DNA from 3 places in the Streptomyces sp. NPDC088812 genome. Region 3 is predicted to be linked to each of the others. Evidence: riboswitches for the same ligand, from Rfam matches in the RefSeq annotation. Region 3 holds a riboswitch; each other region holds the start of a gene.
What was found. A riboswitch is a leader RNA that binds a small molecule or an ion and turns the genes downstream of it on or off. The one in region 3 is predicted to bind thiamine pyrophosphate.
Positions count from the first base shown of each region.

Region 1 (4,631 bases), on a different contig from region 3:
CCGCTGCGACCGAGTACCAGCACTACGTGAAGGTCCGCGAGGAACTGCGGCGTCCGACGCCGTCCACCTCGTCCTCGCCCACCCCGGAGTCCGGCCACGGCGAGCCGGACGTGGGCGGGATGGGACTCGCCGCCACCATGAGCGACGCGGCCCAGGCCGCCGAGGCCGCCGGGGCGGGCGCCGTCGCCATCGCCGCCGTCCTCACCCCCGTCCTCGCCGGCACCGCCGCGGTGATCTTCCTGCTCGTCGGCTACGTCCTCAAGATGCTCGACCCCGGGCAGTCGTTCGCCCATGCCATGCTCACCACCGGTTGGGCGTTCGGAGCCATCGCCGCGGCAGCGATCCTCGTCGCCACCGTGGGACTCCTCCTCACGGCCCTGCGCAACCGGCCGACCCTGGAGGCCGGTCCGTACGCCGAACTGAGCGAGGAGGTGACCCGCGCCAGGGAAGCCTGGCGAGAAGCCCTGCTGGAACGGGGCATACTGCCGTTCCTGCGCGAGGCCCTCGTCAACCCGGGCACGGCCGCCGCACTGCACAGCGACCCGGCCCCACCGGCGCCCCCCGGCCGTCTGCCGAAGATCGGCTACGACCGTCCGGGCTTCAGCAGCCCGGACGACGGGCGCTCGACCGGCTCCCGGCCGAGCTACACCAGCCCGGACTACACCAGCCCGGACTTCGGAGGGCCCGAACACCAGCCGGAATAGGCCCACGGCTTGCGCCCCCGCCGAAGGGGACGCAAGCCGTACTCCCGGCTGGGTACGGGCCGGCTCAAGCCCGGCTCGCGCCCTCACCTCGACGAGAGTCTCGCGCCACCGGCGCACTACGGCCTCACGCCGGCGCAGGCCGAGCCGCGAGCCAAGCCGTGGGCCTGTCCATGGGGCAGCCTCGCGCCGCCCCGGGCCGCTGAACCTTCGGTGTCAGTCCGCGAGCGGCAGATAGACGCGGTTGCCCGCCGCCGCGAACTCCTGCGACTTCTGTGCCATCCCTTCCTCGATCTCCGCACGCGATCCCCCGTGTTCACGGCGAATGTCCTGGGAGATCTTCATCGAGCAGAACTTCGGCCCGCACATCGAGCAGAAGTGAGCGGTCTTGGCCGGCTCGGCCGGCAGTGTCTCGTCGTGGAACTCGCGGGCCGTGTCCGGGTCGAGGGCCAGATTGAACTGGTCCTCCCAGCGGAACTCGAAGCGGGCGTCGGACAGCGCGTCGTCCCACTCCTGCGCACCGGGGTGTCCCTTGGCGAGGTCGGCCGCATGGGCTGCGATCTTGTACGTGATGACGCCGGTCTTGACGTCGTCACGGTTGGGCAGGCCCAGATGCTCCTTCGGCGTGACGTAACAGAGCATGGCCGTGCCCCACCAGGCGATCATCGCGGCACCGATACCGGAAGTGATGTGGTCGTACGCCGGCGCGACGTCCGTCGTCAGCGGGCCGAGCGTATAGAACGGAGCTTCATCACAGATCTCCTGCTGAAGGTCGATGTTCTCCTTGATCTTGTGCATCGGGACATGTCCCGGGCCCTCGATCATCGTCTGAACGTGGAAACGCTTCGCGATCCGGTTGAGTTCCCCCAGAGTGCGCAGCTCCGCGAACTGCGCCTCGTCATTGGCGTCGGCGATCGAACCGGGCCTGAGACCGTCTCCGAGCGAGTACGTGACGTCGTAGGCGGCGAGGATCTCGCAGAGCTCCTCGAAGTGCTCGTAGAGGAACGATTCCTTGTGGTGGGCCAGGCACCACGCCGCCATGATCGAGCCGCCACGCGAGACGATGCCGGTCTTGCGGTTCGCGGTCAGCGGGACGTACGGCAGGCGGACGCCCGCGTGGACGGTCATGTAGTCCACGCCCTGCTCGGCCTGCTCGACGACGGTGTCCTTGTAGATCTCCCAGGTCAGTTCCTCGGCCTTGCCGTCGACTTTCTCCAGTGCCTGGTACAGCGGCACCGTGCCGATGGGAACAGGGGAGTTGCGCAGCACCCACTCACGGGTGGTGTGGATGTTGCGACCGGTGGACAGGTCCATGACCGTGTCCGCACCCCAGCGGGTCGCCCAGGTCATCTTCTCGACCTCCTCCTCGATGGAGGAGGTCACCGCCGAGTTGCCGATGTTGGCGTTGACCTTCACCAGGAACCGCTTGCCGATGATCATCGGCTCGATCTCCGGGTGGTTGACGTTCGCGGGCAGGACCGCACGGCCCGCCGCGATCTCCTCGCGAACCACCTCGGGCGCCACGTTCTCCCTGAGGGCCACGTACTCCATCTCGGGTGTGATCTCGCCGCGGCGCGCATACGCGAGCTGGGTGACCGCCTTGCCGTCCCGGCTACGGCGCGGCAGTCGGGGTCGTCCGGGGAAGACCGCGTCCAGGTTCCGCAGGCCGCCGCGCGGCGAGGTGTGCTTGATGCCGTCGTCCTCGGGACGGACGGGGCGGCCCGCGTACTCCTCGGTGTCCCCGCGGGCGATGATCCAGTTCTCCCGCAGCGGCGGCAGGCCCCTGCGGACGTCGGTCTCGACGAGCGGATCGGTGTACGGGCCGGACGTGTCGTACAGCGTGACCGACTGCCCGTTGGTGAGATGCACCTGACGAACTGGCACCCGCAGGTCGGGGCGCGCGCCCTCGACATACGCCTTGTGCCAGCCGATGGACTTCCCGGCCTCCCCGTTGGCGGAGATCTCGGCAGAGATCTGCGTGGAGACAGGCGTGCGTGCGTCCTTGATGGTCATGAGACCTACTCCCTACGCCGGCATTACCCGGTAACAGGTTCAGCGGTCGACGCAGCGGCTACCGTCTGCCGACGTTCCATGTGAAACATCACTCGGTTCGGTGACGTTCCACGTGAAACATCGCGAAGACGGAGGTCAGCGCCCTCTCAGCCCGGTGCTCCGAGCTCCCGCGTGTGCAAAGGTTGCCCCCACGCTAGCGGCAATTCGGGCGCGGTGAACAGGGGGCCCCTGTCGTTCTTGCGATGATCGGTCGGTGACCACGACACACCACCCCCCGTACCCACCACCCGAACCGCCTCGCGGACCGGGTGCCGGAAACGGTCCTGATCCCGGTCCGGGTCCAGGGCCGCGTCCCGGGCCACGTCCTCACCCAGCTTCAGGTCCGGGCACCGGTCACGGTCCTGGGACCGTTCCTGGCTCCGGTCCTGAGGCCAGTTCCCATGCCCAGGGCGGACGCGCTCCGAAGTCCGGGTACGGAGACGGCCACCCCGGCTTCGGTGGCGGGCACGGACCGGTCGGTCCCCCCGACAGCGGACACGGGCCGGGCAGCTCCCACAACGGCGGGCACGGCCATGGGCATGGCCCGGGTGACAAACTCGGCGGTGGACACGGCGGCGGTCCGGGCGGCGGGCATGGCCCGGGTCCTGGCGGCGGAGGGTACGGCCCGGGCTCCGGCGGAGGGCACGGGCACTCGCACAGCCACGGTCCGGCCGCCCCTGTCTCCCAGCATCTGCGCAAGGTCATCGCGGCCGTTCTCATCCCGTTCGCCGTGGCCGTGCTCGCCGGCCTGGTCGTGCTGTGGCCCGGCGGTGCTCCGCCGCACGAGCGCACCGGGGTGGGTTTCGACCGGCAGACGCAGCATGCGACGGTCACCAAGGTCGTGAGCGTGAGCTGCTCGTCGGTGAACGCCTCGGGCGCCACCGCGACCGGCGACACCTCGACGGCCGAGGGTTCCTCCGCGGAGCAGCAGGAGAACGGCACCTGCAAGCGGGCGACGATCCGGGTGGACACCGGTGACGACAAGGGCCGTACGTTCACGGAGATCGTGCAGCCGGACCAGTCACGGCAGTTGCACGAGGGCCAGCAGGTCGTGGTCGCCTACGAGCCCTCCGCGCCGAAGGACCTGCAGTACTCGGTCACCGACGTGAACCGCCGTGTTCCGTTGGCGGTGCTCGCCGCCATCTTCGCGGTCGCCGTCGTCCTCGTCGGGCGGCTGCGGGGCGTGATGGCGCTGGTGGCGCTGGCCATCAGTTTCCTGATCCTGAACTTCTTCATCCTGCCCGCGATCCTGCAGGGCTCGAACCCGCTGGTCGTGGCGGTCGTAGGGGCGAGCGCGATCATGCTGATCGCGCTCTACCTGTGTCACGGACTCTCGGCCCGCACCTCGGTCGCGGTGCTCGGGACACTCGTCTCGCTGCTGCTGATCGGTTTCCTGGGCTCGTGGTTCATCGACTGGGCCGCCCTGACCGGCAACACGGACGACAACACCGGTCTGATCCACGGGCTGTATCCGTCGATCGACATGAGCGGTCTGCTGCTCGCCGGCATCATCATCGGTTCGCTCGGCGTCCTGGACGATGTGACGGTCACCCAGACGTCGGCGGTCTGGGAACTGCACGAGGCCAACCCCTCGATGGGCTGGCGCGGTCTGTACCGGGCCGCCATCCGGATCGGCCGTGACCACATCGCGTCGGTGGTCAACACGCTCGTCCTCGCCTACGCCGGTGCCGCGCTGCCTCTGCTGCTGCTCTTCTCGATCGCCCAGAGCAGCGTCGGCACGGTCGCCAACAGCGAACTGGTCGCCGAGGAGATCGTGCGCACGCTGGTGGGCTCGATCGGTCTGGTCGCGTCGGTGCCGGTGACCACGGTCCTCGCGGCCCTGGTGGTGTCGGCCGACCGCCCCGGGCCCGGGGCGGC
Region 1 covers NZ_JBIVJP010000008.1:133,718-138,348, reverse strand. The annotation lists gene ACIP67_RS16250 (hypothetical protein) at 1-704, shown strand, start outside; gene thiC (phosphomethylpyrimidine synthase ThiC) at 918-2,714, opposite strand; TPP riboswitch at 2,707-2,895, opposite strand; gene ACIP67_RS16240 (YibE/F family protein) at 2,968-4,631, shown strand, end outside.
Region 1: linked by a shared signal. The riboswitch ahead of thiC (phosphomethylpyrimidine synthase ThiC) and the one ahead of ACIP67_RS14530 (thiamine ABC transporter substrate binding subunit) in region 3 are both predicted to bind thiamine pyrophosphate.

Region 2 (4,631 bases), on a different contig from region 3:
ATGGGCGACGTCCGCGCGGTCGTTGACCGCCAGCAGCTTGCCGTGCCGGGCGCAGGCGTCGGCGAACACCGCCAGGTGCTCCAGTTCCTCGGCCGCCTCCATGCCCTTGTCGCGCAGCTGCACGATGTCGACACCGCCCGCGAGGACGGCGTCCAGGAACTCCGGGAGGTCGCCCTGGCGCCTACGGGCGTCCGTGCAGAGGTAGAGACGGGCGTCGGCGAGGCCGGCGCGGGCGGTGTCGGGCATGCGTGGGTCCCCCCGGGGCGGTGGTGTACGACCGCGGCGGCGTCGGTCACGGCCGCCGTCGTACACCGGGCGGTTGTCGGATCTGTGGGTCAGACGGCGAGCGCCTGGGCGCGGCGCTTCACCTCCGTGCCGCGATTCTCGCTCAGGGCCTGGGCCGGGGTGCCGGGCAGGCTGGCGTCGGGGGTGAAGAGCCATTCGATCATCTCTTCGTCCGTGAAGCCGTCGTCCCGCAGCAGCGTCAGGGTCCCGGACAGGCCCTTGACCACCTTGTCCCCGTCGATGAAGGCGGCGGGCACGTGCAGCGCGCGGTTCTCACCACGGCGTACGGCGATCAGCTGACCCTCCTTGACCAGCTGCCGGACGCGCGTCACCTCGACGCCGAGCTGTTCGGCGATGTCGGGCACAGTGAGCCAGGCGGGGACGAGAGCATCGATCTTTGCGTCAATCTCGGTCACGGGAACAAGCCTGCCATCTGCCACTGACAGTCGGAAGCCGGGTCCGCCCCGGCACGGCCGGTCGGCGAGCCGTTCGTATCGGAACCGCCCGCCGCTCCCGCGGTCGGACCGCCGCCACGCTCACTCGAACCCGCCGCCGTGCCCGCCGTCGAGGCCGTCACCGTTCCCACGTCGAGGCCGTCACCGTTCCCGCCTCGAACCCGTCACCGTTCCCGCCTCCAGGCCGCCGCCACGCTCGCCATGAAGCCGCCACGCCCGCCCCGAAGCCGCCACGCGTCCGCCCCGCGCGGCGCGCCCGGACGCGTCAGGCGGTGGCCGCCTTCAGCGGGCGCGCCGGGTCCTGGAGCAGCCGCGGGTCCATCGGCGTGCCCGCCTCGATCAGCCGGCGTCCCTGGGCCAGGTCGCGGGGCCGGCCCACCGCCAGGAGGGCGACCAGGCGGTCCTCGCGCAGCCAGCAGACCGTCCAGGCCGGTCCGGACGGGTCGCCGCGCCACAGGGTGGTGTCGGCGCCGGTGTGGTGGCCGGCGTACTGGACGAAACGGCCGAACTGCTCGGACCAGAAGTACGGGACCGGGTCGTAGACCGCCAGGGGCTCGCCGGTGGCCTCGCCGAGGATGTTCGCCGCCACCGTGCGCGGGCCCTGGAGGGCGTTGTCCCAGTGGTGGACGAGGAGCCGCTCGCCGTACCGGGCCGACGGGAAGGAGGCGCAGTCGCCGACCGCGTACACGTCCGGCGCGGAGGTGCGCAGATGGGCGTCGGCCACGACCTCGCCGTCGGCGCCGAGGGCGATGCCGGAGCCGGCCAGCCAGGCCGTGGCGGGGCGGGCGCCGATGCCGACCACGACGGCGCCGGCGGGCAGCCGCGAGCCGTCGTCGAGGACGACGGCGCCGGGCTCGACGCGCTCCACGCGCGCGTGGGTGCGCAGCGCGGTGCCGCTGTCGGCGTACCAGGCGGTCATCGGGGCGGCGACCTCGGCGGGCAGGGCGCCGGCCAGCGGACGCCCGGCGGCCTCGACGACGGTGACGGCACAGCCGGCCTCCCGGGCCGCCGTGACGAACTCCGCGCCGATCCAGCCGGCGCCGACGACCACGACGTCGTGCTGCCGGGCGAGCACGGGCCGGAGGCGTTCGGCGTCGTCCAGGGTGCGCAGCAGGTGGACACCGGGCACGCCCTCGGCGCCGGGGAGCCGGATCGGTTCCGCGCCGGTGGCGAGGACCAGGACGTCGTACGGGACGGGCCCGGCCTCGGTGTCCAGTTCACGGTCGGCGACGCGCACGCCGAGGGCCTCGCTGCCCAGCCGCAGATCGATGCCCAGGCCCTCGAAGTCGACGTCGAGGGCGGAGCCCTCCGCCTTGCCGAGCAGGACGGCCTTGGACAGCGGTGGCCGGTCGTAGGGCTGGTGGGGCTCCGCGCCGATCAGGCTCACCGTGCCGGTGAAGCCCTGTTCGCGCAGCGCGACCGCGGTCTGCACCCCGGCCATGCCCGCGCCGACGACGACCACGCGCCGCGCCGATGACCTGTCTTCGTCCTGCGTCCGCTCGCTCACCTGATCACCATAGACAACTGACGATCTGTCAGTCAGGGGCCGTGCTCCGTGACCTGCTCCACAACGCTCGTGCCGCTGCCCGGCCCGGACTCCCACTCCCACGTCTCCTCGAGCCGGACCCGGCCGTCGGGCAGTTCCACGACCGTCGCCACGCAGTGCCCCGACGAGGTCGCGCCGTCCCGCTTGAGCTGGACGTAGCGGAAGTCGAGCCGGTCTCCCTCCCGCGTACCCACCAGATGCCCGCGTACGACGTCGCCCCCCGCGTACTCGGCCCAGATCTCGCCGTCCTTCTCGTGGTACGTGAACCGGGTGCGGGTCCCCACCTGGCCGGGGGCCTGGTCGGCGACGGGGGCGAGGACGAGACCGTCGAGGGACCGGTGGCGCGGGGCGGGGCCGTCCGCCGGGGAGGCGTGGGGGGAGACGGGCGGGCGGGTCACGGGCGGAGGCTCCCTTACTGAGTCGTCCGGCGTCGGGCTAGGGTGGCCACCGTAGAGCACTCGCGGGAGCCCGGACGCACCGGGCTGAGAGGGAGGCTGGCGGCCTCCGACCGTACGAACCTGATCCGGGTCATGCCGGCGAAGGGAGGGGCTGGACGCCCATGTCCTCACGTACGTCAGACGTCCTCGTGGTCGGGGGCGGCATCATCGGGCTGGTCACGGCGTGGCGGGCCGCGCAGCGAGGGTTCGCCACGGCGGTGGTCGACCCGGAACCGGGCGGTGGGGCCGCGCAGGTGGCGGCCGGGATGCTGGCCGCCGTCACGGAGCTGCACTACGGCGAGCAGACGCTGCTCGGCCTCAACCTCGCCTCGGCCCGCCGCTACCCCGGCTTCGCGGCCGAGCTGAGCGATCTCACCGGTCACGACCTCGGCTACCGCCGCTGCGGCACGCTCGCGGTCGCCCTCGACGCCGACGACCGCGCCCACCTGCGGGACCTGCACGCCCTGCAACGGCGGACGGGGCTGGAGTCGGAGTGGCTCACCGGGCGGGAGTGCCGGCGGCTGGAGCCGATGCTCGCGCCGGGGGTGCGCGGCGGACTGCGGGTGGACGGCGACCACCAGATCGATCCGCGGCGGCTGGCGGGAGCGCTGGTGGCCGCGTGCGAGCGGGCCGGGGTGGTCTTCCACCGGACCTGGGCGGAGCGGCTGTCCGTGGTGGCCGGCCGGGCCGCCGGCGTCCTCACGCGCGCGGGCGACGCGCTGGGCGCGGGACAGGTGGTGCTCGCGGCCGGCAGCCTGAGCGGACGGCTCGCGGGGGTGCCGGACGAGGTGCTGCCGCCGGTGCGGCCCGTGAAGGGGGAGGTGCTGCGGCTGACCGTGCCGCGGGCGTACGCGCCGTTCCTGAGCCGGACGGTGCGGGCCGTGGTGCGCGGCAGCCAGGTGTACCTGGTGCCGCGGGAGAACGGCGAGCTGGTCGTCGGCGCGACCAGTGCGGAACTGGGCTGGGACACGACGGTGACGGCCGGGGGCGTGTACCAGCTGCTGCGGGACGCGCACGAGCTGGTCCCCGGGATCACCGAGCTGCCGCTGACGGAGACGCGCGCGGGACTGCGCCCCGGGTCGCCGGACAACGCGCCGCTGCTCGGGCCGACCGGACTGGACGGCCTGCTGCTGGCCACCGGGCACTACCGCAACGGTGTGCTGCTGACGCCGGTGACCGGCGACGCGATGGCGCACGTCCTGGCCACCGGGGAACTTCCCGAGGAGGCCCGTCCCTTCACCCCCCGGCGCTTCGGCGCCGCCGCACTCTCGGAGCAGCCCGCATGAACATCTCCGTCAACGGTGAGCGGCGCCAGGTGGCGGCCGGCACCGCCCTCGACGCCGTCGTACGGTCCCTGACGGCGGCGCCCTCCGGGGTGGCCGCCGCGCTCAACGAGACCGTCGTCCCGCGCGCGCGGTGGTCCGCCACCGCCCTCTCCGAGGGAGACCGCGTGGAAGTCCTCACGGCCGTACAGGGAGGCTGAACCATGGCCGACGATCCCTTCGTCCTCGGCGGGACGGCGTTCTCGTCCCGTCTGATCATGGGCACGGGCGGGGCACCCAGCCTGGAGGTGCTGGAGCGCGCGCTGGTCGCCTCGGGGACCGAGCTGACGACCGTCGCGATGCGCCGGGTGGACCCCTCGGTGCACGGATCCGTGCTGTCGGTGCTGGAGCGGCTCGGGATCCGGGTGCTGCCGAACACCGCCGGCTGCTTCACGGCCGGGGAGGCGGTGCTGACGGCCCGGCTGGCGCGCGAGGCGCTCGGCACCGACCTGGTCAAGCTGGAGGTCATCGCCGACGAGCGGACGCTGCTGCCGGACCCGGTGGAGCTGCTCGACGCGGCCGAGACGCTGGTCGACGACGGGTTCACGGTGCTGCCGTACACCAACGACGACCCGGTGCTGGCGCG
Region 2 covers NZ_JBIVJP010000004.1:421,849-426,479, reverse strand. The annotation lists gene thiE (thiamine phosphate synthase) at 1-246, opposite strand, end outside; gene ACIP67_RS10255 (Rv2175c family DNA-binding protein) at 336-701, opposite strand; gene ACIP67_RS10250 (NAD(P)/FAD-dependent oxidoreductase) at 1,006-2,181, opposite strand; gene ACIP67_RS10245 (hypothetical protein) at 2,280-2,684, opposite strand; TPP riboswitch at 2,737-2,848, shown strand; gene thiO (glycine oxidase ThiO) at 2,846-4,009, shown strand; gene thiS (sulfur carrier protein ThiS) at 4,006-4,206, shown strand; gene ACIP67_RS10230 (thiazole synthase) at 4,210-4,631, shown strand, end outside.
Region 2: linked by a shared signal. The riboswitch ahead of thiO (glycine oxidase ThiO) and the one ahead of ACIP67_RS14530 (thiamine ABC transporter substrate binding subunit) in region 3 are both predicted to bind thiamine pyrophosphate.

Region 3 (4,631 bases):
GCGCGGCGATGGTCGTCGCCGGGTACGTCCGGGGGGCCGAGGGCGCCTGGCTTGCCATGGCCCTGACCGCGCTCGCGGTCCTCGTCTGGCGGATGACGGAACCGCCGGAGGGCTACCTCAAGGACGTCACGGCCGGTCTCTTCGCGGCCTTCTACGTCCCGTTCCTGGCCACCTTCGTCGCCATGATGCTCACGGCCGAGGACGGCGCGCAGCGCGTGCTGACGTTCCTGCTCCTGACGGTGGTCAGCGACACCGGCGCGTACGCCGTCGGCTGGCGCTTCGGCAGGCACAAGCTCGCCCCGCGCATCAGCCCCGGCAAGACCCGTGAGGGCCTGCTGGGCGCGGTGTCGTTCGCGATGGTCGCGGGCGCGCTGTGCATGCAGTTCCTCATCGACGGCGGCACGTGGTGGCAGGGCCTGCTGCTCGGCCTCGCGGTCGCCGCCAGCGCCACGCTCGGTGACCTCGGCGAGTCGATGATCAAGCGGGACCTCGGCATCAAGGACATGGGCACCCTGCTCCCGGGTCACGGCGGCATCATGGACCGTCTCGACTCGCTGCTGCCCACGGCTCCGGTGGTGTGGCTGCTGCTGGTGCTCTTCGTGGGATCGTCCTGACCGGGACCCGCCCCACCCGCGTCGAGCGAGCCCCCGTCCCCGGCGGACGGGGGCTCGCCGTCGTCACGGCCCGGGGCGGGGTGCCACGACGGCGAGCCGGGGCACCCGAGTCGATCTGCGACACTGGTAAGGCCATGCCTAAGCCCGGAGAACTCACTTTCGTCGCCCCCCGCGGAGCCAAGAAGCCGCCGCGGCACCTCGCCGACCTCTCGCCCGCCGAGCGGAAGGAGGCGGTGGCGGGGATCGGTGAGAAGCCGTTCCGGGCGAAGCAGCTGTCGCAGCACTACTTCGCGCGGTACGCGCACGACCCGGCGGAGTGGACCGACATCCCCGCCGGGGCCCGCGACAAGCTGCGCGAGGCGCTGCTGCCGGAGCTGATGACGGTCGTGCGGCACCTGTCGACCGACCAGGGCACCACCCGCAAGACCCTGTGGCGGCTCTTCGACGGCACGCTCGTGGAGTCGGTGCTGATGCGCTACCCGGACCGGGTGACCATGTGCATCAGCTCCCAGGCGGGGTGCGGGATGAACTGCCCGTTCTGCGCGACCGGGCAGGCGGGGCTGGACCGGAACCTGTCGACCGCCGAGATCGTGCACCAGATCGTCGACGGGATGCGGGCCCTGCGGGACGGAGAGGTCCCCGGAGGGCCGGCCCGGCTGTCCAACATCGTCTTCATGGGCATGGGCGAGCCCCTCGCCAACTACAAGCGGGTCGTCGGCGCCGTCCGCGCCCTGACCGACCCCACACCGGACGGGCTCGGGCTGTCGCAGCGCGGGATCACCGTGTCGACCGTAGGGCTGGTGCCGGCCATCCACCGGTTCGCCGACGAGGGCTTCAAGTGCCGGCTCGCCATCTCGCTGCACGCCCCGGACGACGAGCTGCGCGACACCCTCGTCCCGGTGAACACCCGGTGGAAGGTGCGCGAGGTGCTCGACGCCGGGTTCGAGTACGCCGAGAAGTCCGGTCGGCGGCTGTCCATCGAGTACGCCCTGATCCGCGACATCAACGACCAGGCCTGGCGCGGTGACCGCCTCGGACGCCTCCTCAGGGGCCGACCGGTGCACGTCAACCTGATCCCCCTCAACCCGACGCCCGGCTCGAAGTGGACCGCGTCCCGGCCCGAGGACGAGAAGGCGTTCGTGGAGGCCATTGCCGCGCACGGGGTGCCGGTGACCGTCCGGGACACCCGCGGCCAGGAGATCGACGGGGCCTGCGGTCAGCTCGCGGCCACCGAGCGGTAGTCTGAGCGCCGTACGACATCTTCATATCCGACATCTGTCCGTCTGATGACATCTTCATATTCCGACAGGGGAGCGCCACAGCGCTGAGAGTGCGGCACCAGGCCGCAGACCCTCTGAACCTCGCCCAGGTCATTCTGGGTAGGAAGTTCGGTCACCGCTCAAGCTGTTGTGCCCCGCCCGGGTCCGCCGGGCGGGGCCGCGTCTCTTCCTGGTCAACCCCAGGAGGAAAACCAGTGCACACCAGGACGTTCGTGGCCGCGGCCGTCGGCCTCGGCCTCGTCACGCTGTCGGCGTGCGGATCGTCGGACGATTCCGCGTCCGGCTCCGGCTCCACCACCGTCACCCTGATCAGCCACGACTCGTGGGCCGTCTCCGAGGACGTGCTCGCGGAGTTCGAGAAGCAGTCCGGCTACCAGGTGAAGGTCCTCACGGACGGCGACGCCGGGCAGGCCGTGAACAAGGCCGTCCTCACCAAGGACAACCCCCAGGGCGACGTCTTCTTCGGCGTCGACAACACGCTCCTGTCCCGCGCCCTCGACAACGGCCTCTTCCAGTCGTACGAGGCGAAGGGGCTCGACCAGGTCGACGCCGCCTACCGGCTCGACGGGGACAAGCACCGGGTCACGCCCGTCGACTACGGCGACATCTGCGTCAACTACGACAAGGAGTACTTCGCCGACCACAAGCTGGCCCCGCCCACCTCCTTCGACGACCTGACGAAGCCCGCCTACAAGAACCTCCTCGTCACCGAGAACGCCTCCACCTCCTCGCCCGGCCTCGGCTTCCTCCTCGGCACCGCCGCCCGGTACGGCGACGACGGGTGGGAGGGGTACTGGAAGAAGCTGAAGGCCAACGGCGTGAAGGTGGTCGACGGCTGGGAGCAGGCCTACAACGAGGAGTTCTCCGGTTCGGCCGGAGGGAAGAAGGCCGGCGGCGACCGGCCGCTCGTCGTCTCCTACGCCTCCTCGCCGCCCGCCGAGGTGATCTACGCGGACCCCAAGCCCACCACCGCCCCGACCGGTGTCGCGACCGGCACCTGCTTCCGGCAGGTCGAGTTCGCGGGGCTGCTGAGCAACGCGAAGAACAGCGCGGGCGGCAAGGCGCTGATCGACTTCCTGATCTCCCAGCGCTTCCAGGAGGACATGCCGCTCAACATGTTCGTCTACCCGGTGCTGAAGGGCGCGGCCGTGCCCGCCGAGTTCACCGCGTACGGGCCCGCCGCCGAGGACCCCGAGACCATGGCCCCGGCGGACATCGCCGCGCACCGCGACCAGTGGGTCAAGTCGTGGACCTCGCTCGTACTGAAGTGACGAAGGCGGGCGGCGCGGCGGCCCGCACGGGCCGTTCCGGGAGCGCGGCGCGGCTCGGGCTCATGGCCCTGCCCGTCGCGTTCTTCGGGGTCTTCTTCGCCTACCCCGTCGCCGCGATCGTCGCGCGCGGGCTCGGCTCCGACGGGACGTGGCACGCCGGGCGCCTGCTCGACGTGCTCGGCGACCCCGGCATCCGGCACGTGCTGTGGTTCACCACCTGGCAGGCGCTCGCCTCCACCGCGCTCACCCTGCTGGTCGCCCTGCCCGCCGCCTACGTCTTCGCCCGCCTCTCCTTCCCCGGCAAGCAGGTCCTGCGGGCCGTCGTCACCGTCCCGTTCGTGCTGCCGACGGTCGTCGTCGGGACGGCCTTCCTGGCGCTCGTCGGGCGCGGCGGACTGCTCGACGAGCTGTGGGGCGTACGGCTGGACACCACGGTGTGGGCGATCCTGGCCGCGCACGTCTTCTTCAACTACGCGGTCGTGGTGCGGACGGTGGGCGGGCTCTGGGCGCAGCTCGATCCGCGGCAGGAGGAGGTGGCGCGGATGCTGGGCGCGTCGCCGTGGCGGGCGTGGCGCCGGGTGACCCTCCCGGCCCTCGCGCCGGCCGTGGCCGCGGCCGCGCTCATGGTGTTCCTGTTCACCTTCACCTCCTTCGGCGTGGTGCAGATCCTCGGCGGGCCCACCTTCTCGACCCTGGAGGTCGAGATCTACCGGCAGACGTCGGAGCTGTTCGACCTGTCCACGGCGGCCGTCCTCACGATCGTCCAGTTCACGGCCGTCGGCGCGGTCCTCGCCGTGCACGCCTGGACCGTACGGCGGCGGGAGAGCGCGCTGCGGCTGGTGGACGCCTCCCTGACGGCGCGGCGGCCCCGCGGGGCCGGGCAGTGGACGCTGCTGGCCGGCGTCCTGGCCACCGTCGTCGTGCTGATCCTGCTGCCCCTGGCGGTCCTGGTCCAGCGCTCGCTGGACGCGCCGGACTTCGCCTACTACCGGGCGCTGACCGGCGACGACGGCCATGTCTTCCTCGTCCCGCCGATCGACGCGATCGGCAACTCCCTGGAGTACGCGCTCGCCGCCACCGCGATCGCCGTGGTGATCGGCGCTCTGGCGGCCGCCGCGCTGACCCGCCGGGACGCCGGACGCCTCGTCCGTGGGTTCGACGCGCTGCTGATGCTGCCGCTCGGCGTCTCCGCGGTGACGGTCGGCTTCGGGTTCCTGATCGCGCTGGACGAGCCCCCGCTGGACCTGCGCGGCACCTGGATCCTGGTGCCGCTGGCGCAGGCGCTGGTCGGTGTCCCCTTCGTCGTACGGACCATGCTGCCGGTGCTGCGCGCGGTGGACGTGCGGCTGCGGGAGGCGGCGGCGGTGCTGGGCGCGTCGCCGTGGCGGGTGTGGCGGGAGGTGGACCTGCCGATGGTGCGGCGGGCGCTGCTCGTCGCGGCCGGGTTCGCCTTCGCGGTGTCGCTC
Region 3 covers NZ_JBIVJP010000007.1:129,629-134,259, reverse strand. The annotation lists gene ACIP67_RS14540 (phosphatidate cytidylyltransferase) at 1-614, shown strand, start outside; gene rlmN (23S rRNA (adenine(2503)-C(2))-methyltransferase RlmN) at 749-1,855, shown strand; TPP riboswitch at 1,912-2,018, shown strand; gene ACIP67_RS14530 (thiamine ABC transporter substrate binding subunit) at 2,089-3,165, shown strand; gene ACIP67_RS14525 (ABC transporter permease) at 3,228-4,631, shown strand, end outside.